Regions from separate parts of the Amycolatopsis sp. lyj-109 genome, predicted to be linked through region 1. Evidence: riboswitches for the same ligand, from Rfam matches in the RefSeq annotation. Region 1 holds a riboswitch; the other holds the start of a gene.
What was found. Region 1 has a riboswitch for glycine ahead of gcvP (aminomethyl-transferring glycine dehydrogenase). Riboswitches for the same ligand answer to the same signal wherever they lie in the genome.

Region 1 (14,477 bases):
GCCAGTCGCCGCGGGCGAGCAGCCCCGCCACCGCCTCGCGGGCCACCGGGGTGCCCGCCGCGCCGATCGGGTGCAGGGCCGCGGTCAGGACGTCCTCGCGCAGCAACGGTTCCAGTGCCCGCGCCAGCCGTGCCGACTCCGCCGGCAGGACGGCGAAGTTGAGCTCGAGGTCGACGCGGGCGCCGCCGGGCTCGGCGAGCGCGGGTTCGGGCGGTGGCTTCGCCGCACGGACGAACGTGCCGCGGCCGACCTCGCCGACGGCCAGGCCGCGCCGGACGAGCTCACCGTAGACACGGGCCGCCGTGGAACCGGCGATCCCGCGCTCCCGCGCGAAGCGGCGCTGCGGCGGGAGGCGGTCGCCGGGGCGAAGGCGGCCGGCTTCGATGTCGGCGGCGAGGGCGTCCGCGACGACGCGGTAGTCGTCCATGCCTGCCTCCCGCCGGAAACGTCGTCGGCGAGCATGATCCCATCCGGGCTAGATTGGCGGTGGAGGTGCCATGACCGACCAGACCTGGACCGAAGTCGACGACTACCTCGCCGGCGCGCTGCTCGCCCCCGACCCGGTGCTCGACGCCGCACTGGCCGACGCGGACGCCGCGGGGCTGCCGCAGATCGCCGTCGCGCCCAACCAGGGCAAGCTGCTCAACCTGCTGGCCCGGCTCGCCGGGGCGCGCACGATCCTGGAGATCGGCACGCTCGGCGGGTACAGCACCATCTGGCTCGCCCGCGCGCTGCCGCCCGGCGGCAAGCTCGTGACCTGCGAATACGAGCCGAAGCATGCCGAGGTGGCGAAGGCCAACCTGGCGCGGGCCGGCTTCGGCGAAGACGTCGCCGACATCCGCGTCGGCGCCGCGCTCGACACGCTGCCCACGCTCACCGGGCCGTTCGACTTCGTGTTCATCGACGCCGACAAGGCCAACCTCGCGAACTACGTGCGCGCCTCGCTGGTGCTGGCGCGGCCGGGCACGGCGATCGTCGTCGACAACGTCGTCCGGCAGGGCCGGGTGGCCGACGCGGGTAGCACCGACGCGAACGTCCGCGGTGCCCGCGAGATGTTCGACCTGCTGGCCGCCGAGGACCGGATCGACGCGACCGCGGTCCAGACCGTCGGCGGCAAGGGGCACGACGGGTTCGTGCTGGCCCTGGTCCGCTGATTCACCGCGGCGGGCGGCCGGTCGCCGCGGTGAAGGCACGCCAGATGTCGGCCGGGACGAGGTCGCCGGTCAGCTTGCGGCCGCTCGCGTCCTTGAGCCGCCGGTCGTCGTCGGTGCCGATCCAGACCGCCGTCGCCAGCTGCGGGGTGTAGCCGACGGCCCAGGCGTCCTGGTAGTCCGGGCTGTTGCCGTGCTCCGCCTCGCCGGTGCGCAGCGCCGCCGGGCCGTCATCGGTGCGCAGCGCCGCGGTGACCTCCGCGGCGACGCGGCGGCTGGTGCCGTCGTCGCCGAACGCCGGGCTCGAGGTGTCCTGGTGCTCCCAGACGACCGCGCCGCTTTCGTCGCGGACCTTCGCTACCAGGTGCGGGGTGGCGCGCCGGCCGCCGGCGGCGAAGGTCCCGTAGGCGCCCGCGACGTCCAGCGGCCGCAACGGATACCGGCCGATCGCGATGCCCGGCCCGATCAGGAAACCGTCCTTCTCGCGCAGCGTCGGGACGCCGTCCACGGCGTCCGGGATGCCGGCTCGCCGGGCGGCTTCGCTCACCGCCTCCGGGCCGAGTTTCTTCGCCAGCGCGACGAAGGTGCCGTTGGCGTTTGTTTCGACCGCCCGGCGCGGGGTGCACTTCTTGCCGCAGACTTCCGGGTACTGGAAGTTCTCGCCGAGGAATTCGACCTTCGAAAACGCCGGGATCGGCTGGTCCGGGCCGAAGCCGTGGAGCAGCGCCGCGGTGAACGTGAACGGGTGGAACGCCGAGCCGAGCGCGTGCGGGGTGCTCGCGTAGTCGCGGACGCCCTGGTCACCGCCCTGGTAGGCGCGGACGGCCCCGGTCGCCGGGTCGATCGCGACGACGGCCCCGCGGAACTCCTTCGGCTCGCCGTTCAGCCTGTCCCGCAGGGCTTTCTTCGCGGCGTCCTGCCGGCTGCGGTCCAGCGTCGTCTCGACGGTCATGGTCCCCTGCTGGAGCCGGCCGAGCGGGAAGCCGTCCTGTTCCAGTTCGGCGAGGACCTGCTGCTTGAGGTGGAACTCGTCGTAGCTGACGCGGCCGGCGCGGGTCTCCGACGGCGGCTGGATCTCGGTGGCGGGGTAGGACATCTCCCCGGCGCTCTCGACGTACCGCCGGCTCACGAGCTTGTCGCGCACGTACTGCCAGCGCCGGGTGGCGTGGACGTCGCCGGACGCGGCGGGGTCGTGCACCGACGGGGACTGGATCATCCCGGCGAGGAAGGCGGCTTCGCTCCAGGTGATCGAGTTGTCGAGCTTCCTCCCGAAGTAGGCGTTCATCGCGGCCGCGGGGCCGAACGTGCCGCGGCCGAAGGAGATGATGTTGACGTAGCTTTCGAAGATCTGTTCCTTGCCCTGTTCCTGGGTGATCTTCGTGGCCAGCACGAGCTCGGCGAACTTGCGCCCGAGCGTCGCGTCTTCGTCGCCGGTGGACTTTTTGATGTACTGCTGGGTGATCCCGGACCCGCCGCCGACGCCGGTGAGGAACGCGCGGCCGATGCCGGTCGGGTCGAAGCCCTGGTTGTCCCAGAAGGTCGGGTCCTCAGTGGCGATGATCGCGTCCCGCAGCTTCGCGGGCACCTGCGAGTAGGGGACGAACGTCCGGTCGCCGTCGGCCGGGATCACCTTGAGCAGCTCGGACCCGTCCGCGTACTGCAGGACGACGGTCTTGCGGAGGCCGGCCAGCACCTCCTGGGGGCTGCGGACGTCGAGCACGAGGTAGACGATCCAGAAGGCGATCAGCGGGCCGCCGACGAGGACGCCGAGCGTCCAGCCGGCGATCCGCCGGACGCGGCGCCACGTCGAGGTGTCGGGCTGGTCTTCGTTCTCGGTCGGCAAGGTCACGAACGGATGACGACCGGACGGGTGAGAAGGTTCTGCGGAAGCCTGTTCGAATCCTGTGAAGATTGAAACTGTCGAAATTCAGGACAGGAACGCGCGCAGCAGCGAGGCCGTGCCTTCGATGTGCTCCGCCATCGCCCGGCGCGCGGCGGGCGCGTCGCCGGCCAGTATCGCGTCGACGATCGCCTCGTGCTGGGCGTTCGAGTGCTCGAGGTTGGGCGGGAGCAGGGGGATCCGGTCGAGCAGCTGGTTGACGCGGGTACGGGCGTCGGCCATCGCGGTGGTCAACGAGCCCGACGCGGTCACCTCGGCGATGGCCAGGTGCAGCCGGGAGTCCTTGCGGCGGTAGTCGTCGAGGTCCGCGCCGGCGGCCTCGGCGAGCGTGCCGGTGAGGTGCTGCCGGTCGGCCGGGCTCAGCGACCGCGCGGCGGCCATCTCGGCGGCGCCGGTCTCGAGGACGTAGCGGAGGCTCAGCGCGTCTTCCAGCGAGACGGCGTCGACCTTGCCGCTGGGTGACCGCTCGGCCGGAGAGGGCAGGCTTTCGTTCACGAACGTGCCGCCGTAGCGCCCCCGCCGTGACTCGACGTAACCGGCGTCGGAGAGCGCCCGGATGGCCTCGCGCAGCGTGACGCGGCTGACCCCGAGCCGTTCGGCGAGCTCGCGTTCGGACGGGAGCCGCTCCCCCGCGCCGACGACGCCCAGCCGGATCGCCTGCAGCAGCCGCTCGACGGTCTCCTCGAAGGCATTGCCGGTGCGGACCGGCCGGAACAGCGCTTCGCCGGCATTCACCACCGAGGTCGACTCCATCCCGCGAGTCTAGGCGCTGTCCGGCCGGCCACGGGCGGCCGCGGATCCGGGGCGGCCATCACCCTGTGTTTGCTGGAGGGCGCGTTTGCTGGAGGGTGTGTTTGCTGGAGGGAGTGTTCGCGGTACGGAAAACCGGTGGCACCCGGCAAGCACTCTCGGCGACGATGGGGCCACCGACACCGAACATCGACGCAGGGGGCGATCCGGTGCACTTTCTGATGGCCGAGGACCTGGTCCACGAACGGGAGGGCGAGCTGCGCCGCGGCGTGCGCAACCGCCCACCGGGCCGGGCGACGCCTCGCCGCCGCGCGGGGACGAGGAAACAACAGCTCGGGTGGACGCTGGTCGAGGTCGGCTTGAAACTGGCGGTCGAGCCGGAAGACTGAACCCCTCCGCGCCGCTTTCACGTGAAAGCGACGGGGTTCCGGCGCCGTAGCTTTCACGTGAAAGCTACGGCGTCAGCACTCGATGACGTTCACCGCCAGCCCGCCCCGGGCTGTCTCCTTGTACTTCACGCTCATGTCCGCGCCCGTCTCGCGCATCGTCTTGATCGCCTTGTCCAGCGTCACCACGTGGCTGCCGTCGCCGCGCATCGCCATGCGGGCCGCGTGGATCGCCTTCGAAGCCCCTACCGCGTTGCGCTCGATGCACGGGATCTGGACCAGGCCGCCCACCGGGTCGCACGTCAGGCCGAGGTGGTGCTCCACCCCGATCTCCGCCGCGTTCTCCACCTGGGCCGGGGAACCGCCCAGCACCTCCGTCAGTGCCGCCGCCGCCATCGCCGAGGCCGAGCCGACCTCGCCCTGGCAGCCGACCTCCGCGCCCGAGATCGAGCCCGTCTGCTTGAGGATCGAGCCGATCGCGCCCGCGGTGAGCAGGAACGTCACGATGCCGTCGTCCGACGAGTGCCGGATGAAGCGCTGGTAGTAGTGCAGGACCGCCGGGATGATGCCCGCCGCGCCGTTGGTCGGGGCCGTCACCACGCGGCCGCCCGCCGCGTTCTCCTCGTTGACCGCCAGGGCGTACAGGCTCACCCAGTCCATCGCGTACAGCGGGTCGTCCGCGCCGTCCTCGGCCAGGAGCTTTTCGTGCAGCGCGCGGGCCCGCCGCGGGACTTTGAGGCCGCCGGGAAGGACGCCTTCGTGGGTGCAGCCGTTGCGGACGCACTCCGCCATGACCGCCCAGATCCGCAGCAGCCCGGAACGCACCTCTTCGCGAGAACGCCACGACAGCTCGTTCGCCAGCATGATCTCGCTGATCGGCAGGCCGGTCGTCGCGCAGTGCCCCAGCAGGTCCGCGCCGGTGCGGAACGGGTACGGCACCGGTGTCGCGTCCTCGACGAACACCGTGTCCGTCTCGTACGACTCGTCGCGGACGAAACCGCCGCCCACCGAGTAGTACGTGCGTTCGCGCAGCAGCGAACCCGCGGCGTCGAACGCGCGGAAGACCATGCCGTTCGGGTGCGCGGGCAACGACTTGCGCCGGTGCATGGTGAGGTCGTTGTCCTCGTCGAACGCGATCTCGTGTGTGCCGGCCAAAACCAGCCTGCCGGACTCGCGAATCGACGCGACCTTGCCCGGCACGGTGTCGGTGTCGATCGCTTCGGGACGTTCACCGGACAGCCCGAGCAGGACGGCTTTGTCGCTGCCGTGGCCGAACCCGGTCGCGCCGAGCGAGCCGAACAGCTCGGCCTGGACGCGGGACACCGCGGTGAGGTCCGCGCCGAGTCCGTCCACAAAGGTCAGTGCCGCCCGCATCGGCCCGACGGTGTGGGAGCTCGACGGGCCGATGCCGATGGAAAACAGGTCGAAGACGCTGATCGCCATTGATCCGCCCCTTCCTATCGCGCCAGCAAGGAGCTGGCTTCTTGCGCGGCCGGGCCCTGGTCGGCGAGGTGCTGCAGGTTCGCCGGCAGCTCTTCTCCACGGTAACCCTTGGTCTGGGCGTAGAGCCGTCCGGCGCGGTAGGACGAGCGCACCAGCGGCCCGGCCATCACCCCGGCGAAGCCCATCGCCTCCGCGGCCTGAGAGTGCTCGACGAACTCCTCCGGCTTGACCCACCGGTCCACCGGGTGGTGCCGCGGCGACGGACGCAGGTACTGCGTGATCGTCAAGATCTCGCACCCGGCATCGACCAGGTCCTGCATCGCCGGCGCCACCTCGTCCGGGGTCTCACCCATCCCGAGAATCAAATTGGACTTCGTCACCAAACCGGCCTCACGGGCGGCCGTGATGACTTCCAGGGACCGAGCGTAGCGGAATCCCGGGCGAATGCGCTTGAAAATCCGCGGAACTGTTTCCACGTTGTGCGCAAGCACCTCCGGCCGCGACCCGAACACCTCCGCCAGCTGCGCAGCATCCGCATTGAAGTCCGGAATCAGCAATTCGACCCCGGTACCGGGATTCATCGCGTGGATCTGACGCACGGTCTCCGCGTATAGCCAGGCGCCACCGTCGGGCAGGTCGTCCCGCGCGACACCGGTCACCGTCGAGTACCGCAAGCCCATGGCCTGCACGGACTCCGCGACCTTCCGCGGCTCCGACGTGTCCAGAGCCGCCGGTTTCCCGGTGTCGATCTGGCAGAAGTCACACCGCCGGGTGCACTGGTCCCCGCCGATCAGGAAGGTGGCTTCCCGGTCTTCCCAGCATTCGTAAATGTTGGGACAACCAGCCTCTTCACAGACCGTGTGCAAACCCTCGCGGCGAACCAGACCCTTGAGCTCGGTGAACTCCGGCCCCATCCGCACCCGCGTCTTGATCCACGGCGGCTTCTTCTCGATCGGCGTCTCGCTGTTGCGCACCTCGAGACGCAGCAGCTTCCGGCCTTCGGGCTGGGCGCTCATCGCGAAAGGTCCGCGTACAGCGGGTGCTTCTTGGCCAGGGTCTCGACGCGGTCGCGGAGCGTGGCCCGCACGGCGTCGTCGAAGTCCGCCTTCAGCGCCTCGGCGATGACGTCGGCGACCTCGGCGAAGTCGTCGGCCTGGAAACCGCGGGTGGCCAGCGCCGGCGTGCCGATCCGCAGGCCGGAGGTGATCATCGGCGGGCGCGGGTCGAACGGGACGGCGTTGCGGTTGACCGTGATGCCGACCTCGTGCAGCCGGTCCTCGGCCTGCTGACCGTCCAGAGTGGACTCGACGAGGTCGACGAGCACCAGGTGGACGTCGGTGCCGCCGGTCAGCACGCGCACACCGGCGTCGGCGCAGTCCGACCGGGACAGGCGCTCGGCCAGGATCCGCGAACCTTCGAGGGTCCGCTGCTGGCGCTCCTTGAACTCCTCGCTCGCGGCGATCTTCAGCGCGACGGCCTTGGCCGCGATGACGTGTTCGAGGGGCCCGCCCTGTTGACCCGGGAACACCGCCGAGTTGATCTTCTTCGCCAGCTCTTCGCGGCTGAGGATGAGCCCGCCGCGCGGGCCGCCGAGGGTCTTGTGCGTGGTCGTGGTGACGATGTCGGCGTGCGGCACCGGCGACGGGTGCAGCCCGGCCGCGACCAGCCCGGCGAAGTGCGCCATGTCCACCATCAGGCGGGCACCCACGAGATCCGCGATCCGGCGGAACTCGGCGAAGTCGAGCTGACGCGGGTAGGCGGACCAGCCGGCGATGATCAGCTTCGGCTCGTGCTCCACGGCGAGGCGCTCGATCTCGGCGAGGTCGACGATCCCGGTCTCTTTGTCGACGTGGTAGGCGACGACGTTGTAGAGCTTGCCCGAGAAGTTGATCTTCATCCCGTGCGTCAGGTGACCGCCGTGCGCCAAGTCGAGGCCGAGGATCGTGTCGCCCGGCTTGAGCACGGCGAACATCGCGGCCGCGTTGGCCTGGGCGCCGGAGTGCGGCTGGACGTTGGCGTGCTCGGCACCGAACAGGGCCTTCGCGCGGTCGATCGCGAGCTGCTCGACGACGTCGACGTGCTCGCAGCCGCCGTAGTAACGGCGGCCGGGGTAGCCCTCGGCGTACTTGTTGGTCAGCACCGAACCCTGCGCTTCGAGCACGCCCACCGGGGCGAAGTTCTCGGAGGCGATCATCTCCAGGGTGGACTGCTGGCGGGTGAGCTCGTCCGCGACGGCCGCGGCGACCTCGGGGTCGACTTCGGACAGGTGCGCGTCGAAGGTCGTCATCAGTTCTCCTGGGTGAGCGCGGCGTACGCGGCGGCGTCGAGCAGTTCGGGCACGTCCCCGGTCAGACGCACCTTCAGGAGCCATCCTTCGGTGTACGGGTCCGAGTTGATGACCTCGGGGGTGTCCGATGTGGTGCCGTTCACCTCGACGACCTCGCCGGAGACCGGCGCGTACAGCTCGCTGACCGACTTGGTCGACTCGACCTCGCCGAACACCTCGCCCGCGGTGATGGCCGACCCGGCGTCGGGCAGCTGGACGAACACGATGTCACCGAGCGATTCGGCGGCGAAGGCGGTGATGCCGACGGTGGCGACGCCGCCGTCGACGCTCAGCCACTCGTGTTCCTTCGTGTACTGCAGGTTCTCGGGGATGCTCACAGCTGGGAGTCCTTTACGCGCGGGAGTAGAAGGGCAGGGCGACGACCTCGACGGGCTCGATCCTGCCCCGGATGTCGACGGACAGCTCGGTGCCGGGCTCGGCGTACGCCCGATCGACGTACGCCATGGCGATCGGGTAACCCAGCGTCGGCGACAGCGCGCCGCTGGTCACCTCGCCGGTCTCCGTGCCATCGGCCAGGACCGGGTAGCCGTGCCGCGGGGCGCGACGGCCGGCGCCTTTGAGCCCGACCCGCACGCGCGGGACGTCGGCCTTGGACCGCTCTTCGAGGGCGGCGCGGCCGACGAAGTCACCCGGCTTCTCGAACTTGACGACGCGGCCGAGCCCGGCCTCGAACGGGCTCTGCTCGACGGTGAGTTCGTTGCCGTACAGCGGCATCCCGGCTTCGAGCCGAAGCGTGTCGCGGCAGGCCAGGCCGGCCGGGACGAGCCCGTGCGGCTCGCCGGCTTCCAGCAGCAGGCGCCACAGCGCGGGGGCCGCGTCGGCGTCGACGAACAGCTCGAAGCCGTCTTCGCCGGTGTAGCCGGTGCGGGCGAGCAGGACGTCGTGGCCCTTCACCGACGCCGGGACGCCGGCGTAGTACTTCAGCGCATCCAGGTCGGCGTCGGTCACGGCACCGACGATCGCCGCGGCGTTCGGGCCCTGGACGGCGATCAGCGCGGTGGTCTCGGACCGGTCGTCGACAACGGCGTCGAAGCCCGCGACCCGCTCTTCCAGCGCGTCCGCGACGACCTGCGCGTTGCCCGCGTTCGCGACGACCAGGTAGTGCTCGTCGGCCAGGCGGTAGACGACCAGGTCGTCCAGGACGCCGCCGTCGGCGTTGCAGATCATCGTGTACCGCGCCCGGCCCGGCTTGACCCCGGTCAGGTTGCCGACCAGCGCGAAGTCCAGGACGTCCGCCGCCTGCTTGCCGGTGACGTGGATTTCGGCCATGTGCGACAGGTCGAACAGCCCGGCCGCCTCGCGGACGGCCTTGTGCTCGGCCAGCTCGCTGGCGTAGCGGACCGGCATCGACCAGCCGGCGAAGTCGGTGAACAGCGCACCGAGTCCCTTGTGGACTCCGTGCAGGGAGGTTTCGCGAGACATGGGAAAAATTGTCGCCTTCCGTAGGTGGTCGTGAGTGGTAATTAGGGTTCTAACCCGAATTACCACTCACGAGCCGTACTCGCTGAGGGGCGGGCAGGAGCACACGAGGTTACGGTCGCCGCGGGCGCCGTCGATGCGACGCACCGGCGGCCAGTACTTGTTCTTGCGGGAAACACCCGCCGGGTACACGGCCACCTCGCGGTCGTAGCGCTTGTCCCACTCGCCGACCAGCGTCTCCGCGGTGTGCGGGGCGCCCCGCAGCGGCGACTCCTCGGCGGCCCAGCGACCGGCAGCCACCTCGTCGATCTCGGCGCGGATGGCGATCATCGCGGCGATGAACCGGTCGATCTCGCCCAGGTCCTCGGACTCGGTCGGCTCGACCATCAGCGTCCCCGCGACCGGGAACGACATGGTCGGCGCGTGGAAGCCGTAGTCGATGAGCCGCTTGGCGACGTCGTCGACCGTCACGCCGGTCTCCTTGGTGATCTGGCGCAGGTCGAGGATGCACTCGTGCGCGACCAGGCCGTCCTGGCCGGTGTAGAGCACCGGGTAGTGCGGAGCCAGGCGCGAAGCGACGTAATTGGCGGCCAGCACGGCGACCTTCGTGGCCGCGGTCAGGCCGGGCGCGCCCATCATCCGGACGTACGCCCAGGAGATCGGCAGGATCGACGCCGAACCGTAGGGCGCGCCGCTGATCGGGCCGACGCCGGTCGCCGGGCCGGCGGCGTCGAGCAGCGGGTGGTTCGGCAGGTACGGCGCGAGGTGCGCGCGCACCGCGACCGGGCCGACGCCGGGGCCACCGCCGCCGTGCGGGATGCAGAACGTCTTGTGCAGGTTCAGGTGCGAGACGTCGCCGCCGAACTCGCCCGGCTTGGCCAGCCCGAGCAGGGCGTTGAGGTTCGCGCCGTCGACGTAGACCTGGCCACCGCCGTCGTGGACGATCTTCGCCAGCTCGTCGATGTCGTGCTCGTACACGCCGTGGGTCGACGGGTACGTCACCATGATCGCGGCGAGGGTGTCCCGGTGGGTGTCCACTTTGGACCGCAGGTCGGCCAGGTCGACGTTGCCCTCGTCGGTGCACTTGACGACGACCACGCGCATCCCGGCGAGCACCGCGGACGCGGCGTTGGTGCCGTGCGCGGACGACGGGATCAGGCAGACGTCACGGGCCTCGTCGCCGTTGGCGCGGTGGTAGGCGCGGATCGCGAGGAGCCCGGCGAGCTCGCCCTGGCTGCCCGCGTTCGGCTGCAGCGACACCTTGTCGTAGCCGGTGACCTCGGCCAGCCAGTCCGCGAGCTGCCCCACGAGCGTGTGGTACCCGGAAGCGTCCTCGGCCGGCGCGAACGGGTGGATACCGGCGAACTCGCGCCAGCTGATCGGCTCCATCTCGGTGGTGGCGTTGAGCTTCATCGTGCAGGAGCCGAGCGGGATCATGCCGCGGTCGAGCGCGTAGTCCAGGTCGGAGAGGCGGCGCAGGTAGCGCAGCATGGCCGTCTCGGAGCGGTGGGTGCCGAAGACCTCGTGGCCCATGAGGCCGCTCTCGCGGGCGAGGCCGTTCGGCAGGGCGACGCCGTCCTTCAGGTCCCCTTCGACCTTGAAGGCGTTGAGAACCTTCGCGGCGATCGCGGGGGTGCTGACCTCGTCGAAGGCGACGCGGACGTGGTCGGCGTCGACGTGGCCGAGGTTGATCCCGGCTTCGCGGGCGGCCGCGTGGACCTCGGCGGCCTTGCCCGGCACCCGCGCGACGACGGTGTCGAAGAACGACTCGTGCACGACCTCGACGCCGTTCTCACGCAGGGCGCCGGCGAAGCCCGCGGCGAGGCCGTGGACGCGCCGGGCGATCTTCTTCAGGCCGTCCGGGCCGTGGTAGACCGCGTACATCGCGGCCAGCACGGCCGGCAGGACCTGCGCGGTGCAGATGTTCGACGTCGCCTTCTCCCGGCGGATGTGCTGCTCCCGCGTCTGCAGCGCGAGCCGGTAGGCCGGGTTGCCGTCGGCGTCGACCGAGACGCCGACCAGGCGCCCGGGCAGCGACCGCTCGAGGCCGGCGCGCACGGACATGTACCCGGCGTGCGGGCCGCCGTAGCCGAGCGGGACGCCGAAGCGCTGGGTCGAGCCCGCGGCGACGTCGGCGCCGAACTCGCCCGGCGCGGTGATCAGGGTGAGGGCGAGGAGGTCGGCGGCGACGGTGAACAGCGCGCCCGCGGCCTTCGCCGACTCGGAAATCGCGTGGTAGAAGCCGCGGCCGCGCAGCACACCGGACGCGCCCGGGTACTGGACGACGACGCCGAAGAAGTCCTCGGGCAGGCCGGTCAGCAGGTCGCGGACCTCGACCTCGATGCCGAGGGCCTCGACGCGGGTGCGCACGACGGCGATCGTCTGCGGCAGGCACTCGGCGTCGAGGACGACCTTGTTCGACTTCGACTTGGACGCGCGCCGCATGAGCGTGACGGCTTCGGCGACGGCGGTCGACTCGTCCAGCAGCGAGGCGTTCGCGGTGGCCAGGCCGGTCAGGTCGGCGACCATGGTCTGGAAGTTGAGGAGGGCTTCGAGGCGGCCCTGCGAGATTTCCGGCTGGTAGGGCGTGTAGGCGGTGTACCAGGCCGGGTTCTCGAGGACGTTCCGGCGGATCACGCCGGGCGTGACGGTGTCGGAGTAGCCGAGGCCGATCATCTGCGTCATCGGCCGGTTGCGCGCGGCCAGGGCGCGCAGCTCCGCGGTGGCTTCCTCTTCGGACGCGGCGGGCGGGAGGACCAGCTCACGGGTGGCGCGGATGGCGCTGGGGACGGCGGCGCCGACGAGGGCGTCGAGGCTGCTGTAACCGCATTCGGCCAGCATCTTCGCGCGTTCGGCCTCGGACGGGCCGATGTGGCGGGCGTCGAACTGCGTAGAAGTGATCGGGAGCTCCTCGGGCCGGGCGCACACCGGTGCGCTGGGAACTCCCCCTCTGTCATGGCACCTGAGAGTTTCACCGTGTGCGACACGGCTTTCACCTTGGGTGAGACGCGGGTGCGCCTGCTTTCCAGAGTGGCCTCGCGCGAAGCGGTAGCAGGTACCTGAGAGATTCCGGGGAGTTTGCTCCTTCGGTGCCCCACCGACTTCGTGAGGGCTCTCCCGCCTCGGCTCGACGGCCCGATCTGCAGTTGTGGCGCTACCGTACCCGGCGCTTCCCGCGGGCGTCTACTTCACCCGGGCAACGCCACAGTGATCCTCGACCCCGCCTCGACCCCGGACCGAACCGTCTTGAATGACTCATTCAGGACCTCGGAGGTCCTGAATGAGTCATTCAAGACCTCCGGCGATCCGGCGGACCACCCGGCCGGACAAAGCCGGCGGGCGGCGGACCCGGCCCGAGGGCAGGACCAGGCGTTTCAGCGGGCCGCCGAGCGGGACCGGGGGCAGGCCCGCGCCCAGCAGGACCTGCTCGACGATCTGCTCGGCGTGCCACGCCACCGAGTCGTTGAGCCGGTCGAGCGAGGGGCGGTCGCCGTCGAAGACGTCCTCGTCGGCTATGGTCACCTCGAAGTACGCGCAGCCCGGCGGGACCGCGATCGCCTCCTCGATCGCGCGCGCGCCTTCCAGCGGGTCCGCGAAACCCGCTTCGAGCAGCGGCTCGCGGTAGATGCGGGCGGCGCGGGCGCGCATGCGGGGGCCGTAGCGGACCACCACCGGGAGGCGGCCGGTCAGGTCGGGCAGGGCGAGGCCGTGCAGCAGCATGATCGGCGGCACCGAGTGCACCAGCCGCGGTGCGGGTTCGGCCAGCTCGCGGGCGGCGATCCGGACCCGGTCGGCCATCGTGTCCGGGAGGCCGAAGTAGCGGAAATCGACGTTGCCGAACCCGAGGCCGTCGGCGACCAGCGACGCCAGCAGCTCGCCGTAGCCCCAGATCGGCGACAGCACGACCACCGGCGGCGCGGCGACCACCGGTGACGGCGCGGGCGGCCGCGTCGCCTCCTGCTCGGGCACCTGGATGACCAGCCGCGGCGGCTCGTGCCAGTCGTGCACCTCGGCGACCCGCCAGTACAGCCCGAGCGGCCGCCACAGCTCGCCGAGGACGTCGTGCTCGATGATGCGGCGCACCTCGGCGTCGCCGTGGGGCAGGTCCCGCGGCGGCACGATCCCGACGTAGTGGTGGTAGGTGACCCGGACCTCGTCGCCGCGGGTGGCCGAGCGGATCCGCATCTCCCAGTCGATCGGTGACGCCGCGATCGCGTTCGCCACCTGCGTGCCGGGCGAGGAGTAGACCAGCGCGGTGGCCTGGCGGAGGAACTGCCCGGCCCGGTCGATGCCCTCCCGCAGCGCCTTCGCCGCCTGCGCCACGTGGACCGGCGAAGCCAGCGAATCGGGCAGGACCCCGGCGACGCGCAGCAGCTCGGCCTCCCCGAGCCCGGTGACCTCGGCGATCTCGGCCCAGTGGTCGAAGACGGTCACCTTCGGCGCGTGCCGGTGCTCGATCCAGCTGCGCAGCGTCGACGTCGGAACGCCGATGCGCCGCGCGGCCTCGTCCAGGGAGAGCCCGCGGGAACGGATGCCCGTCCGGACCGCTTCCGCCCACTCGTCGGCGCGCCAGTGCGTCACCTCACAAAACTAACGAAACCCGCTAGCTTTGCGCAGGGACGAATCGCCCGGACGCGCCCGACGCTGGTCCCATGACCACCACCGTGATCGCCCTCACCCTGATCGTCGGCGCGCTGACCTTCGCCGCCGGCGCGTTCCTCGCCTCCGAGATCGCCACCCGGATCCTGCGCCGCCGGGAAAAGGAGATCTCCGAAGAGCGCAAGAAGATCAACGCCGCCTGGCGCTACCTGCGGGAGGTCTACGACGTCAAGAAACAGACCAGGCGTTAGAGCGGGGTGACGTACGCGCCGGAGATGCCGCCGTCGACCAGGAACTGCGACGCCGTGATGAAGCTGGCGTCGTCGCTGGCCAGGAACGCCACCGCGGCCGCGATCTCCGACGGCTCGGCGAAGCGGCCGACCGGGACGTGGACCAGGCGCCGGGCCGCGCGTTCCGGGTCCTTGGCGAACAGTTCCTTGAGCAGCGGGGTGTTCACCGGACCCGGGCACAGCGCGTTGACG
Region 2 (14,477 bases), on a different contig from region 1:
CCGGCCCGCGGGGAGGATGGGGACATGACGACCGTAACCAACAGCGTGCGGCCCCGCACGGCGGAGAAGACCCGCCGCCGCGGCTGGGCCCGGCTGGCGCGCGCCGCGACGACGTCCGTCGCCGCCACGGTCCTCAGCCAGGTCGTGCTGCTCGCCGTGCTGGCCACCGGCGGCGCCGCGGCCCTGGCGAGCACGCTGGCCTGGGCGGCCGGTGCGGTGTTGAACTTCCTGGTCACGCGGCGCTGGGTGTGGGGCCGCACCGGGCGGCCGCGGGTCCGGCGCGAACTGCTGCCCTACCTCGCGGTGATCGGGCTCGGCGGGCTGGCCTCGATCGGCCTGACGACCCTCGCGGGCTCGCTGCTGACGCCCCTGGGCCTGCCGCACTTCTGGTGGGTCGTGCTCGTCGACGGCGCGTACGTCGGCAGCTACGCGCTGATGTTCGTCGTCAAGTTCACGCTGCTCGACCGGTTCGTGTTCGGCCGCGGCGCAGCACGTACCCCCGCCACCACGTCCCGGTCATGACCCGGGCGTAGTTGGCGCCGTAGACGAGGCTGCCGCCCTTCTTGCTCTTGCCCGCCTTGCGCAGCCGCATGCTCATCGGCAGCTCGGTGACGCGGGCGCCGCGGGCGGTGCTGCCGAGCAGCAGCTCCGACGACTGGTACTGCGGCTCGCGCAGCGGGACCGCGCAGGCCAGCTCCGCCCGCATCGCGCGGAAGCCGAACGACGTGTCGGTGATCCGCCGGGCCGTGAGCACCGACGCCAGCGCCGCGAACACCCGCACGCCGAGCCACCGGACGCGGCTGTCGGCCTCCTCGTGCCCGAGCCGCCGCGACCCGGTGACGAAGTCCGCCGTGCCGTCGACGACCGGGCGAACGAGCGCCTCCAGCTCGCTGTTGTCGTATTGGCCGTCGGCGTCGGTCGTCACGACGTAGTCGGCGCCGCCTTCCGCCGCGAGGTGGTAGCCCAGCCGCAGCGCCGCACCCTGGCCGCGGTTGCGCGGCGCGACACACACGTACGCGCCGTGCGCCTCGGCGATCGCGGCCGTGTCGTCGGTCCCGCCGTCGACGACGACGAGGACGTCCACCGGCATGCCGAGGCACTCGTCCGGCATCTTCTCCAGGACCTCGCCGATGCCACCGGCTTCGTTGTAGGCGGCGATGACGACGGTCAGCGGCGCCAGTCCGAGCCCGGGGTGCCGGCCGCGGAAGTCGTCGAGGGCGCCGGAGTCGACGTCGTCGGGGAAGGCGCCGAGCCGCTTCCGGCTCGCCGACGTCAGCGTGGTGAAGCCCAGCGCTCCGGCGACCGGCAGCAGCACGAGCGCCGGAAGCTGGTAGCGCCACGAAAACTGGAACACCGCCGAGGCGAACAGCAGGAGGAGTCCGCCGGACGTCGCGAGCAGCGCTCCCGCCTGGGCGCGGTCCAGGGGTTTCTTGCGCCGGAACACCGTCAGGAGGCCGAGGAGCGCGCCGATGCCGAGGACCGCGCCCGGGACGTACCCGCCGCCGAGCTGGTAGTCGCGCAGGATCTTGGCGAGGGGCCGGTCGACGCTCGCGACGACGCCGTCGTTCTGCTGCGTGACCAGGTCGATCAGGGACTGGTCGGCCCACTGCGGGTAGGTCGGCTGGAACTGCCACCGGTCCAGGGGGACGTCGGTGGGGTCCTGCTCGCGGGTCCAGGCGAAGCTCTTGGCGAAGTCGTCCAGGATCGCGCCGGCGACGTCGCCCGGCTGCTCCTTCAGGACGTCGACGGCGAACTGGTGGGCCAGGGCGGCCTTGTCCGCGCCCGGGGGCAGCGGGCCGGGCCAGTTCGGGTCGAGGTCGGCGTGGGTGTAGTTGTCGACGAGCCGGGTTTCGCGGGGTTCGGCCGGGCAGAAGACCTGCAGCACCGGGTCGAGGTGGAGCTTCGCGCAGTCGGCGACGGCGGCGGTGCGGCCGTAGAGCATGTTCCCGGACGGTCCGGACAGGCCCCACTTGCCGGTCTCCGCGTGCACCCGCGCCGCATACGGCACGAGCACGGCGAGCAGGCCCAGCAGCCCGACGCCGGCCCGGCGCCAGCCCGCCCACTGCCGCCACGCTCCCCCGGCGACGACGAGGAAGACCAGCAGCGGGAGGGCGAGCGAGATCCCGATCAGCCGGGTCAGCACGCCGAAGCCGAGCAGCAGGCCCGCCGCGCCGGCCCGCTTCCAGCCCGGCGTGCCCCAGCCGAGCAGCAGCCAGAGGAGTCCGAGGAGGACGGCCTCGAACGTCACCTCGGACATGATGTTCTGCTCGATCTGCAGCTGGTAGGCGTCGAGCAGCACCGGGGCCGCGGCGAGCGCGCCGACCCACGGACGGCCCCCGAGGCGCAGGACCAGCGCGTAGACGCCGATCGCGATCAGCACCCCGCCGGCGTGCTGGACCGCGGCGACCCAGGCGAGCCCGCCGACGGCCAGCAGGGGCCGCAGGACGAGGTCGTAGCCGATCGGGTCGAGCTGGTCGGCGCGCAGGGCGTGCAGGTTGTCGATGTACCGGAAGGAATCGATGAACAGCAGCGCGGGCCGGTAGGCCAGCCAGGTCAGCACCCGGAGGGTGATCGCCGGGACGAGGAGCAGGAGGAGCAGCCAGTGGCGCTTGAGAAAGACCTTCACTGGTTCTCGAGGCCGGAGAAGTACTTCCACGCCGTGGCGAGGCCGTCGGTCAGCGAGACCTCCGGCCGGTAGCCGATGGTCTCCGCGCTCGCCGAGACGTCGACGACGACCGCGGGCATCTCCCCGGCCGGGGCCTCGACGTGCTCGACCCGCAGCTCGGCGCCGGTCACCTCGCGCACGGCTTCGACCATCTCCAGCACGGACACCGAGCGCCCGGCGCCGACGATCGCCCGGCCGGAGTAGCCGCTGTCGAGGGCCGACAACACCGCCCGCACGACGTCGTCGACGTGCACGAGATCGCGGCGCTGGCGGCCGTCGCCGTAGACCTTGACCCCGCCGCCGGTCAGCGCGGCCCGCATCATCCGCGGCACGAAACTGTCCTTGTGGGACATTCCCGGGCCGTAGACATTGGTGAACCGCAACGCACACGTCGTCATGCCGTACGCGCCGGCGTAGCCCGACAGCAGCATTTCGCACGCCGCCTTGGTGGCCCCGTACGGCGTCAGCGGGCGCAGCGGCAGGTCCGGGGTGATGGTGGCGCCGCCGACGTTGCCGATCACCGCGTTGGTCGAGGCGAGCAGGAACTTCGGCACCTCGTGGCGGCGCGCCAGTTCGAGGAGTTCCTGGGTGACCAGGACGTTGTCGGCGAAGGTGTCCTCGGGCAGCTCGACCGACTTCAGCACCGACGTCAGCCCGGCGAGGTGCACGATCGCCGCCGTCTCGCGGGTCACGGCTTCCTCGCGGACGGCCGCGTCGCGCAGGTTCCCGGTGACCACGCGGACGCCGTCCGCGTCTTCGGGAAAGGGAACCCGGTCGACGGCGGTGACCGGCACGCCCCGCTCGCGAAGGGCGCGCACGACGGCCCGGCCGATGAAGCCGCTGCCGCCGGTCACGACCACGGACGTCCGGACGGGACCGTGCGCACTCGCCATGCGCGTCAACCTACCCGGCGTTCCTGTGAGCCCGCAGTGCGCCGGGTGGCAAGTTCGTGAAGGCCACCTTGAGGAACTTCAAGTTCCTGAAGGTGGCCTTCACGAACTTTCGCCGAACGCCTCCGGGGGCGGGCAGGAGCAGACCAGGTTCCGGTCGCCCGCGGCGCCGTCGATCCGGCGGACGGGCGGCCAGATCTTGGGCGCGCCCGTACCGGCGGGGAACACCGCCGTCTCGCGGCTGTAGGGCCGGTTCCACTCGCCGGCGACGCAGCGGGCGGTGTGCGGTGCCTGCCGCAGCGGCGAGTCCTCGACGGGCCACTCCCCCGCCGCGACGCGGTCGATTTCCGCGCGGATCGCGATCATCGCCGCGCAGAAGCGGTCGAGTTCGGCGAGGTCTTCGCTTTCCGTCGGCTCCACCATCAGCGTGCCGGCGACCGGGAACGACATCGTCGGCGCGTGCAGGCCGTAGTCCGCCAGCCGTTTCGCGACGTCGTCGACCGTGACGCCGGTGGCCTTCGTCAGCGGCCGGAGGTCGAGGATGCATTCGTGCGCGACGAGGCCTTCGCGGCCGGCGTAGAGCACCGGGTAGTGGCCGTCGAGGCGGCGGGCGACGTAGTTGGCGTTGGCGACCGCGACGAGCGTCGCCCGGCGGAGGCCCTCGGCCCCCATCATCCGGACGTAGGCCCACGAAATCGGGAGGATCGACGCGCTCCCCCACGGCGCCGCGCTGACCGGGCCGACGCCGGTGGCCGGGCCGGCCGCCGGTTGCAGCGGGTGGTTCGGCAGGAACGGCGCCAGGTGTGCGCGGACCCCGATCGGGCCGACGCCGGGGCCGCCCCCGCCGTGCGGGATGCAGAACGTCTTGTGCAGGTTGAGGTGCGAGACGTCGGCGCCGAAGCGGCCGTACTGGGCGACGCCGATCAGCGCGTTCAGGTTGGCGCCGTCGACGTACACCTGTCCGCCCGCGTCGTGCACCGCCGCGCAGACCTCGCCGACGGTGTCCTCGTAGACCCCGTGCGTCGACGGGTACGTCAGCATGATGGCGGCCAGGTCGGCGCGGTGCTCGTCCACTGTGGACTGCAGGTGGGCGAGATCGATGTTGCCCTCGTCGTCGCAGCGGACGACGACCACCCGCATGCCCGCCATCACCGCGCTGGCCGCGTTCGTGCCGTGCGCGCTGGCCGGGATCAGGCAGACGTCACGCGCGGCCTCGCCCCGGGAGCGGTGGTAGGCGCGGATGGCGAGCAGGCCCGCGAACTCGCCCTGGCTGCCGGCGTTGGGCTGCAGGGAAACCGCGTCGTAGCCGGTGATCCGGGCGAGCCACGCGCTCAGGTCGGCGGCCACGTCCAGGAGCCCGGCGGCGTCTTCGGCCGGCGCGAACGGGTGCAGGCCGGCGAACTCCGGCCAGGTGACCGGCTCCATTTCGGCGGTGGCGTTGAGCTTCATGGTGCACGAGCCCAGCGGTATCATGCTCCGGTCGAGGGCGACGTCGGAGTCGGCCAGCCGCCGCAGGTAGCGCAGCATCGCGGTTTCCGAGCGGTGCGCGTGGAACACCGGGTGCGTGAGGTATCCGCTCGTGCGCCGCAGCGGCGCCGGGAGGGCGTCCGCGGTGTCCGCGTCCAGACCATCCACATCGGACACCGAAACGCCGAACGCCTTCCACACGCAGGAAAGCCGCTCGCGGGTGGTGGTCTCGTCGCAGGCGATGCCGACGTGGTCGTCGTCGATCCGGCGCAGCGAGATGCCGAGGTCACGCGCCACAGCGACGACCGTGTCCGCCCGGCCGGGCACGGCCGCGACGACCGTGTCGAAGAACTCGCCGTGCACGACCTCGACGCCGCCCTCGGCGAGGCCTGCGGCCAGCACGGTGGCCATCCGGTGCGCCCGCAGCGCGATCGAGCGCAGCCCCTCGGGCCCGTGGTAGACCGCGTACATCGACGCCATCACGGCCAGGAGGACCTGCGCGGTGCAGATGTTGGACGTCGCCTTCTCGCGGCGGATGTGCTGTTCGCGCGTCTGCAGGGCGAGCCGGTACGCGGGGGTGCCGTCGGCGTCCTTCGAGACGCCGACCAGCCGACCGGGCAGCTGCCGTTCCAGGCCCTGGCGCACCGCCAGGTAGGCGGCGTGCGGCCCGCCGAAGCCGAGTGGGACGCCGAACCGCTGCGTCGACCCGATGGCGACGTCGGCGCCGAGCTCGCCCGGCGGCCGGAGCAGGGTGAGGGCGAGGGGGTCGGCGGCGACGATCACGGCCGCACCGTGCTTCTTGGCCTCGCTGATGGTGAGGTCGAGCTCCCGGACCGCGCCGGACGCGCCCGGGTAGGACAGGAGCACGCCGAAGAAGTCCCCGCCCAGCCCGAGCCCGGTCAATCCTTGCGAAAGGTCCTCGACGACGACCTCGATACCGAGCGGCTCGGCCCGGGTCCGCAGCACGGCGAGGGTCTGCGGCAGGGTGTCCTGGTCGACGACGAACCGGTGCGACTTCGTCCTTCCGGCCCGGCGCACCAGGGTCATCGCCTCGGCGGCCGCGGTGGCCTCGTCGAGCAGGGAGGCGTTGGCGACGGGAAGCCCGGTCAGGTCCGCGACCATGGTCTGGAAGTTGAGCAGCGCTTCGAGCCGCCCTTGGGAGATCTCGGGCTGGTAGGGCGTGTAGGCGGTGTACCAGGCCGGGTTCTCGAGCACGGTGCGCCGGATGACGGGCGGGGTGACGGTGTCGTGGTAGCCGAGCCCGATCATGGCGGCGGTCGGCCGGTTCCGGGCGGCCAGCTCGCGGAGTTCGGCGAGGGCCTGCGCTTCGGAGGCGGCGGGCGGCAGTTCGAGCGGCCGGGCGGACTCCCGCAGCGACCCCGGCACGGCCCGCTCGGCGAGTTCGTCGAGGGAGGCGACACCGATGACGTCGAGGATGCGCCGGAGGTCGTCCGGACCGGGCCCGATGTGCCGGTCGACGAAGGGAATGCCCTGTTCCAGGGAGGCGAGTGACGGATCCACGATGGTCTCCTGGGGACAGCGGGGGTGGACCGGGACGGCGATGTCCGGGTCCTCCCCACTCTGTCCGTACCTCCCGAAGGAGGCGCCTGAGAGTTTCGCCCGCAGTTTGCCGGGCTTGCACCGTCGGCGGGGCCATCAGGCTGTGTCCTGACGACCCGCTTTCCAGAGGCGTCTCGTCCGCGCGGTCCAGGGTGCCTGAGAGGTTCCGGGGAGGACTTGCTCCTTCGGCGCCGAGCTCAAGGTGTGACTCGGACTCTCCCGCGCGGATTCGTCGACCGCGAGGAGAACCTTACTCCGTCCGCCGCAGCGATGATCACCCGGTCTTGCGGGCGTTGCGGCGCTGGGTGAGTTCGTCCGGTTCGTGCGTCTCGACGATGCCGCCGTCCGCGCGTTCGGCCTGGAACTCGTGGATCGTGCCGCTGATTTCCTGCATCGCGCCGCTGACGGCGATGCCGAACACGCCCTGACCGCCCTGGAGCAGGTCGACGATCTCCTCCGGCGACGTGCACTCGTAGACCGTGGTGCCGTCGGAGAACAGCGTCACCCGGGCCAGGTCGCGGACGCCGCGGAGACGCAGGTGGTCGACGGCGACCCGGATGTTCTGGAGCGAGACCCCGGTGTCCAGGAGCCGCTTGACGACCTTGAGGACCAGGATGTCCTTGAACGAGTACAGCCGCTGCGAGCCGGAGCCGTGCGCGGTGCGGATGCTGGGCGCGACCAGTTTGGTCCGGGCCCAGTAGTCGAGCTGCCGGTAGGTGATGCCGGCGATCTGGCACGCCGCCGGACCCCGGTAGCCCACCAGCTCGTCGGGCAGCGAGTCGTCGGGGAACAGTTCCCCCTGCTCACCAGTCGCGACCTCGACAGGCTGCTTCTCGGAACCAGCCTCGACCACGCAAGCCTCCCCTCGCCCGACCAGGCGGCCGGCGAATGACAGCCGGAGGAGCCCCAGGAGCGGGACCCGCCGGAGATCAACCGCCACGGCCCGGCCCCAGACCGTTAATCACACCGTGGCAATTTCTCTTCTTCGACGGTAAGCGCCCGGACAGTGCCGGTCAACGCGACGCGCGGCAAGCCTCGACGCTCGGCTGAGCCTTTGAGCCGTTCGCCGTACCCCCGCTCGTGGCCGGCCAAACCCACTGGACAGTTTTTACTCAGCCAGGTAAATTTTTACTCATGCAAGTAAACACCGACCTCATGGCCGAGATGGGCCTCAGCGTCACCGAGGCCGCGCGCCGGGCGCAGATCATCGGCGCGACCATCGGCGTCCTGGCCGACCTCGGCTACCGCCGGACCACCTTCGCCAAGATCAAGGAGCGCGCCGGGCTCAGCAGCACCCGGCTGATCTCGTACCACTTCACGAACAAGGCCGGCCTGATGCAGGCCGTGCTCAGCACGGTCGTCGAGACGAAGAACGAGTTCCTCGCCGAGCGCACCGGCGGCGGCCTCGACCCGGCCGACCGGCCCGGCTACCTGCGGGCGCACATCGAAACGTCGGTGGCGTTCCTGCGCGCCTACCCCGAGTGCGTCCGGACGCTGACCGAGCTCGCGGCCAACGCCGACGACGCCGACGGCTGGGTGATGACGAAGGTGCTGGTCGACGACATGCGCGTGCACGGCCTGGCCCGCCAGCTGAAGCAGGGCCAGGCCGAGGGCGCGTTCGGCGAGTTCACCCCCGAGGTGATGGCGATGTCCGTCGCGCAGGCCATCGACGGCGTGGCCGCGGCCTACGCGGCCGACCCCGCGCTTGACCTGGAGCGGTACGGGCGCGAGGTCGCGGACACCTTCGTCAAAGCGACGGCGCCTTGAGCGCCCGGTCGAGCCGGTCTTCGATGCGGGCCTTCGGGAACGCGCCGACGATCGTCTCGACCGGCTCGCCACCCGAGAAGAGGATCATCGTCGGCAGCGACATGACCTGGTAGGAGCGGGTGGTCTCGGGGTTCTCGTCGGCGTTGATCTTGCGGACGGCGAGCTCGCCGTCCCGCTCGGCGGCCAGCTGCGCGAGCACCGGGCCGACCATCCGGCACGGGCCGCACCAGGTGGCCCAGAACTCGACGAGCACGGGGACGTCGCTGCCGAGGACCTCGGCGAAGGTCGCATCGGTGACGTCAGCAACTTCGGACATGACAGGGCTCCTTCACGAGCGCGGGGATTCGGGCACGACACACGGATCGGGCGCCTGCCGGGCGAGGGCGGCGGCGAGTTTCCCGGCCAGTTCGCCGCGGATTCCGCCCAGCCGCGCGAGGAGCGCGTCGGCTTCTTCGAGCTTGCGCCGGTAGACCTCGATCGAACTCGCACAGGAGTCGCCGGTCTCGTGGCCGCTGCGCAGGCAGTCGACGAAGGGCCGGGTCTCGTCGAGGGTCAGGCCGACTGTCTGCAGGGTCTGGATTTCCCGGACCAGCTGGAGGTCGTCCTCGTCGTACTCGCGGTAGCCGTTCGCCGAACGCCGGGCCGTCAGAAGGCCCTGGTCCTCGTAAAACCGCAGCGCACGGGTGGTGACACCCGTGCGCTGCGCAAGTTCTCCGATCCGCATGCTGTCGACGCTAGACGTTGACGTCCGCGTCAAGGCAAGGAATCAGGTGTCTGCTCCGCGGAAGTCTTCGGGCGACACGGAGTCGAGGAACTCGCGGAACTTCTCGACCTCGTCCTCCTGCTCGTCCGGGATGATCAGGCCGGCTTCCTCCAGCACCGAATCCACGGCGTGGATCGGGACGCCGATCCGCAGGGCGAGCGCCACCGAGTCGCTCGGCCGGGCGGACACCCGGATGTCGCCGTCGAACACGAGCTCCGCGAAGAACGTGCCCTCCTTCAGGTCGGTGATGACGACCTGCTCCAGCTCCCGGCCGAGCGCTCCGATGACCTCTTTCAGCAGGTCATGCGTGAGCGGGCGGGCGGGGCGGACACCCTGCTGCTCCAAGGCGATGGCGGTGGCTTCGACCGAGCCGATCCAGATCGGCAGGTACCGTTCACCCTCGGTTTCCCGCAGCAACAAGATCGGCTGATTCGCGGGCAGCTCGACCCGCACACCGACGACGCGCATTTCGCTCATCGGGCTTCGCCTCCCTCTCGTGCACACGGGCCGCAGCGCTGAACCGGCTTCACGCCCATACTCCCGACGCTACCCGTCATCCGTGCGCTGTGCTCGCTGTCCGGACACTCTCGGTTCGCGTGCCGCAAACCCGTGCCTTCACGGTACGGCATGCGGTGCCGAACATTCAGTCATTGACATGGGACCGCAAAGAGGATCTCACTGCCCCGTTATCGATCAACATCCCGCGACGCCGCGGATTCCCGCCTTCACGAGCAGCGTGTGCAGGGTCACGGACAGTGCCGCGAGCTCCCGCACCACCTCGTCGGCCCGGGACTTGGCCTCCGGGTCGCGATGCCGGTACACCGGCGTCACGATCTGCTCCAGCAGCCCGACCTCACGGTCGGCCGCGGCGCGGAAAGCACGCAGGTGTCTCGGTTCGATCCCGAATTCGGTCATCGCCTTGACCGTCCGCGCCACCAGCACCGCGTCCGGGTCGAAGAACCCGGCGGGACCGGGCCGGACCAGGCCGTACTGCTGCAGTTCGGCCAGTGCCGACGCGTCGAGACCGGCCTGCTCCAGGAGTTCCTCCTGGGTCAGGCGCAGCTCTTTGCCCGCGGCGAAATCTTCCGCCACGGGCAAGCCGACGTTCTCCGCCGTCACATCGATGGGCACCAGCCGGCGCGGCGGGCGGGGCAGGTCCGCGACGGGCCCGGCCCCCGAGTCCGCCGCGTCCAGCTGCTCCTTGATGACCTTCAACGGGAGGTAGTGATCCCGCTGGGCGGCCAGGACGAACCTCAGTCGCTCCACGTCCGCCGCGGCGAACTGCCGGTACCCCGAAGGCGTCCGGCCCGGCTGCACCAGGCCTTCCGCTTCGAGGAACCGGATCTTGGAGATGGTGACATCGGGGAAGTCGCCGCGCAGCTGCGCGAGTACCGCCCCGATGCTCAGTCCGTGGTTCTGTGGCCGCCCGGCCGCCGTCACTGCGCCCCCTGGCCCCCGTGCCCCGGGCCGGTCAGGAAGACCAGGCGGAACTTCCCGATCTGCACCTCGTCGCCGCCGGCGAGCACCGCCTGGTCGACCGGCTCGCGGTTGACGTAGGTGCCGTTGAGGCTGCCGACGTCGATGACGACGAACTCGCCGCCCTCACGCCGGAATTCGGCGTGCCGGCGGGAGACCGTGACGTCGTCGAGGAAGATGTCGCTGTCCGGGTGCCGCCCGGCGCTGGTGGTGTCGCGGTCGAGCAGGAACCGCGAACCCGCGTTGGGGCCGCGCTTCACGACCAGCAGCGCCGAACCCGCGGGCAGGGCGTCGACACCCTGGACCGGGGCTTCCGGGGCGGGCTCGCGGCCTTCGGCTTCGGCCAGGAAGTCGGCCCGGAAGACAGAGGTCCGCTCCGGAGACTGCTCCGGGGGAACGCCGCCGGGCCCGTCGTTCGTGCTCACCTGAGCTCTCCTCCACACATGCTGTGTTGCCAGTACTCAAGAACGTGTAGCTGCCAACGTACCGTGCCTGATCGATTCTCCGAGCCCCGGCTCCCCGAACCGGCGGAGCGGGCTTCAGCCCTTGGTCAGGGCGTCGTACGCCTCGGCTTCGAGCAGGGCTTCCAGGCCCGCCGGGTCGTCGAGCCGGATCTCGATCAGCCAGCCCTCGCCGTAGGGGTCGCTGTTGATCAGCTCCGGCGAATCGGCGACGGCGTCGTTGACCGCGACGACCTCCCCGTCGACGGGCGCGAACAGCTCGGAGACGCTCTTGGTCGACTCGACCTCGCCGAAGACGTCCCCGGCGCTGACCTGCCTGCCGACCTCGGGCAGGTCGACGAAGACGACGTCGCCGAGCTGGTCCTGCGCGTACTCGGTGATGCCGATGCGCACGAGGGTGTCCTCGCCGCGGGTGGCGACCCACTCGTGTTCCTCGGTGTAGCGAAGCTCTTCAGGAGCGGACACCGCCGGTCCCCTTTCATACCCTCACTGGCGAAAAGTGTTGGGCGAAGTCTTACACCCACACGGCCCAGCCGCCCGCCACGACCCGGCGGAAGCTCACTCTGCGGGAGTGCCTCGCAGCGCGTTGCGCGCCTGCACGACGTAGAGCACCCCGGACCAGACGTAGAGGACGCCGCCCCAGATGGTGAAGGCGTACCCGACCGGCCGAGCGAACGCGGCGACGTCCGAGCCACCCTGCGCGAGCAGCAGGAACGGGAAGGCGTACATCAGGACGAAGGTCGCCCCCTTCCCGAGGTAGGTGACCTCGGGCGGCGCGAAGCCGCGCCGGCGCAGGGTGAGGACGCAGACGCCGAGCACGGCCTCCCGCAGGACGAGCGGGACGACGACCCACCACGGGATGATGTCGCGGACGAGGAAGGCGACGAGGGTGGCGAGAATGTAGAGCCGGTCGGCGGCGGGGTCGAGCAGCTGGCCGAGCCGCGACATCTGGTTGAGCCAGCGGGCGAGCTTGCCGTCGAGCCAGTCGGTCAGGGCGCTGAAGACGAGCAGCGCCAGCGCCCAGCCGTCTTCTTCCGGGCCGAGCAGCAGCCAGAGGAAGACGGGGACCCCGGCCAGCCGCAGCAGGGAGAGGATGTTGGGGACGTTGAGGGCCTGCCGCAGCAGCGACGGCTCGGCGGCGGGGCCTGCCTGAGCGGCGGGTTCGGGGGCGGCTGTGCTCACGGGGCCATTAAACAGCGGCTCGGGGCCGGACCACCGGGCAAGCGTCTTGAATGACTCATTCAAGACGCCTGAGGTCCTGAATGAGTCATTCAAGACGCTCCTGCCGCTGCCGCTGCCGCTGCCACTGCCGGGCCGGTCAGCTGGCGCGGCGCCGGTGGCTCCACCCGCGTCGCTGCAGTTCGGCGCTGCTCAGCGCCTCGGGGCGGCCGCGGTAGTCGGTGCCCATCCAGCGGGCCCGGCCGGCTCGTCCCTCGAGGACGTACGGGCGGCCACCGCACCAGACCACGGTGCTCGGGACGGTCGGCGGACTGGAGGGGTCTTCGGTGCTCACAGCGTCGGCGTTCATCGCTCTCACGGATTCGGGACGGGTGACGGGGACGGGAAGCTCGTCGGCTTCCACCAAGATCTTCGGTGCGCGGGGCCGGTTTGTTAACCGTCGCGGCGCGAATTAGACCGATCGATTCTTGATGACAGCGGAAGGTTTCGGAGCGTGAACGGAATGTTAATCGTCCATTGTGGACATAATTCCGGTGGCCACCGGACCGGGCCGCCGGGCCGCTGTTGTAATCTCCGGCACACCCGTGGGCGCGTCGCTCGCGGCGACCAGGACGACCGGCCGGCAGCCGGGGAGGAAGGAACGCGGTGCCCCACCCGACCACCACGAGGACGTGGCTCGTGGCCTGCCTCGCCCTGCCCCTGCTCGCCGCCTGCTCCGGCGACCCCGCCGCACAGGCTCCCCCGGCCCCGCCGTCCGCCACCACCGCGGAGTCAGTGCCGACGCCGGCCGGCACTCCGCCGCCGGCACCGGCCCCCGGCGGGAGCGAGTCCGCGGCACCCCCGGTGACCCGGCCGTCCGGGCCGCCGCCGTCGGTACCCGGGGCGTGCGGCACCGTCGCCGCCGCCAGTGGGCTGACCCTCTACGTCTTCGACAGCGGCGCCGCCGGGATCAGCTGCGTCGCGGCGACGAAGCTGGTCGGCGACTTCCACCGCAAGATCACCGGCCGCCAGGGCGCCGGCTCGAACGACGCGGTGAACGAGACCGTCGACGGCTGGCTGTGCACCTCCGGGCCGCCCGCCGCCCAGGGCGGCACCACCTGCACCAAGGGCGAGCAGACGGTCTTCGCCGCCGTCGTGCCGTCCGAGTGAGTCCGTTCCGTTCTCCCGCGCTCCTGAAGGGCCCATGAAGACACTCGCGTACCCCCTGCTGCTCGTCGCCGCGGCCGCCGTCCTGGCCGGCTGCGGCGGCGACCCGGCGCCCGCCGCGCCGTCGTCCGCTCCCGTGCCCGCCGCGGCCGCGGCGGCCGGGTCCACGGCCCCCGGCGTGCCCTGCGGCGAGGTCACCGGCACGGGCGGCGCGAAGACGACCGTCGTCGCGCACGGCAAGGTCGACTGCGCCGCGGCGACGAAGCTGCTCCGGGATTACTTCGCGAAGCTGACCCCGGCCGAGGCCGCCTCCGCGGACGGCCCCGGCCCGGTGGTCGTCGACGAGTGGACGTGCGGCAGCGGCGCGAACGACCCGGTGACCGCGTGCTCGACCGAGGACGGCCGCCAGGTCGAGGGCACCCGCGCCTGAGGGGGCCTCAGGACTTGAGGTCCGGGAAGTCCTCCTCGCGGTACTCGGTCCCCGTGCCCCGCGCCGGGTCGCTCTCGCGGCCCCGCAGCTCGACGCGGCGGATCTTGCCCGAGATCGTCTTCGGCAGCTCCGCGAACTCCAGCCGCCGGATCCGCTTGTACGGCGCCAGGTGCTCGCGGCAGTAGGCCAGGATCGACCGCGCGGTCGCGGCGTCCGGCGCGAAGCCCGTCGCCAGCACGACGTACGCCTTGGGCACCGCGAGCCGGATCGGGTCGGGGGCCGGGACGACCGCCGCTTCCGCCACGGCTTCGTGCTCGATCAGGACGCTCTCCAGCTCGAACGGCGAGATCCGGTAGTCCGACGCCTTGAACACGTCGTCGGTGCGCCCGACGTAGGTGATGTAGCCGCGCTCGTCGATCGAACCGACGTCACCCGTGTGGTAGAAGCCGCCGGCGAAGGCCGCCGACGTGCGCTCGTCGTCGTCGGCGTAGCCGGTCATCAGGCCCACCGGGCGGTGCTGCAGGTCGAGGCAGATCTCGCCCTCCGGCGCGCGCTCGCCGCTGACCGGGTCGACCAGCGCCACCACGAAGCCGGGCAGCGGACGGCCCATCGAGCCGGGCACGACCTCCTGGCCCGGCGTGTTCGCGATCTGGACGCTGCTTTCGGTCTGGCC

Region 2: another riboswitch for glycine. It lies ahead of gcvP (aminomethyl-transferring glycine dehydrogenase); the one in region 1 lies ahead of gcvP (aminomethyl-transferring glycine dehydrogenase).

What each region holds. Positions count from the first base shown of each region.
Region 1 covers NZ_JAJPWR010000001.1:177,033-191,509, reverse strand. The annotation lists gene ACLJQF_RS00845 (PLP-dependent aminotransferase family protein) at 1-427, opposite strand, end outside; gene ACLJQF_RS00840 (O-methyltransferase) at 498-1,154, shown strand; gene ACLJQF_RS00835 (transglycosylase domain-containing protein) at 1,156-3,000, opposite strand; gene ACLJQF_RS00830 (FadR/GntR family transcriptional regulator) at 3,079-3,804, opposite strand; gene ACLJQF_RS00825 (hypothetical protein) at 3,969-4,190, shown strand; gene ACLJQF_RS00820 (L-serine ammonia-lyase) at 4,263-5,630, opposite strand; gene lipA (lipoyl synthase) at 5,645-6,646, opposite strand; gene glyA (serine hydroxymethyltransferase) at 6,643-7,917, opposite strand; gene gcvH (glycine cleavage system protein GcvH) at 7,917-8,294, opposite strand; gene gcvT (glycine cleavage system aminomethyltransferase GcvT) at 8,308-9,399, opposite strand; gene gcvP (aminomethyl-transferring glycine dehydrogenase) at 9,466-12,297, opposite strand; glycine riboswitch at 12,433-12,526, opposite strand; gene ACLJQF_RS00790 (helix-turn-helix domain-containing protein) at 12,682-13,977, opposite strand; gene ACLJQF_RS00785 (hypothetical protein) at 14,049-14,246, shown strand; gene ACLJQF_RS00780 (3-oxoacyl-ACP reductase) at 14,243-14,477, opposite strand, start outside.
Region 2 covers NZ_JAJPWR010000021.1:3,693-18,169, forward strand. The annotation lists gene ACLJQF_RS36230 (GtrA family protein) at 25-522, shown strand; gene ACLJQF_RS36235 (glycosyltransferase) at 452-2,626, opposite strand; gene ACLJQF_RS36240 (NAD-dependent epimerase/dehydratase family protein) at 2,623-3,558, opposite strand; gene gcvP (aminomethyl-transferring glycine dehydrogenase) at 3,658-6,543, opposite strand; glycine riboswitch at 6,716-6,814, opposite strand; gene ACLJQF_RS36250 (MerR family transcriptional regulator) at 6,857-7,435, opposite strand; gene ACLJQF_RS36255 (TetR/AcrR family transcriptional regulator) at 7,717-8,349, shown strand; gene trxA (thioredoxin) at 8,330-8,665, opposite strand; gene ACLJQF_RS36265 (MerR family transcriptional regulator) at 8,678-9,073, opposite strand; gene ACLJQF_RS36270 (bifunctional nuclease family protein) at 9,116-9,589, opposite strand; gene ACLJQF_RS36275 (MerR family transcriptional regulator) at 9,806-10,552, opposite strand; gene garA (glycogen accumulation regulator GarA) at 10,549-11,013, opposite strand; gene gcvH (glycine cleavage system protein GcvH) at 11,128-11,514, opposite strand; gene ACLJQF_RS36290 (CDP-alcohol phosphatidyltransferase family protein) at 11,608-12,231, opposite strand; gene ACLJQF_RS36295 (hypothetical protein) at 12,368-12,577, opposite strand; gene ACLJQF_RS36300 (hypothetical protein) at 12,874-13,377, shown strand; gene ACLJQF_RS36305 (hypothetical protein) at 13,412-13,804, shown strand; gene ACLJQF_RS36310 (AMP-binding protein) at 13,812-14,477, opposite strand, start outside.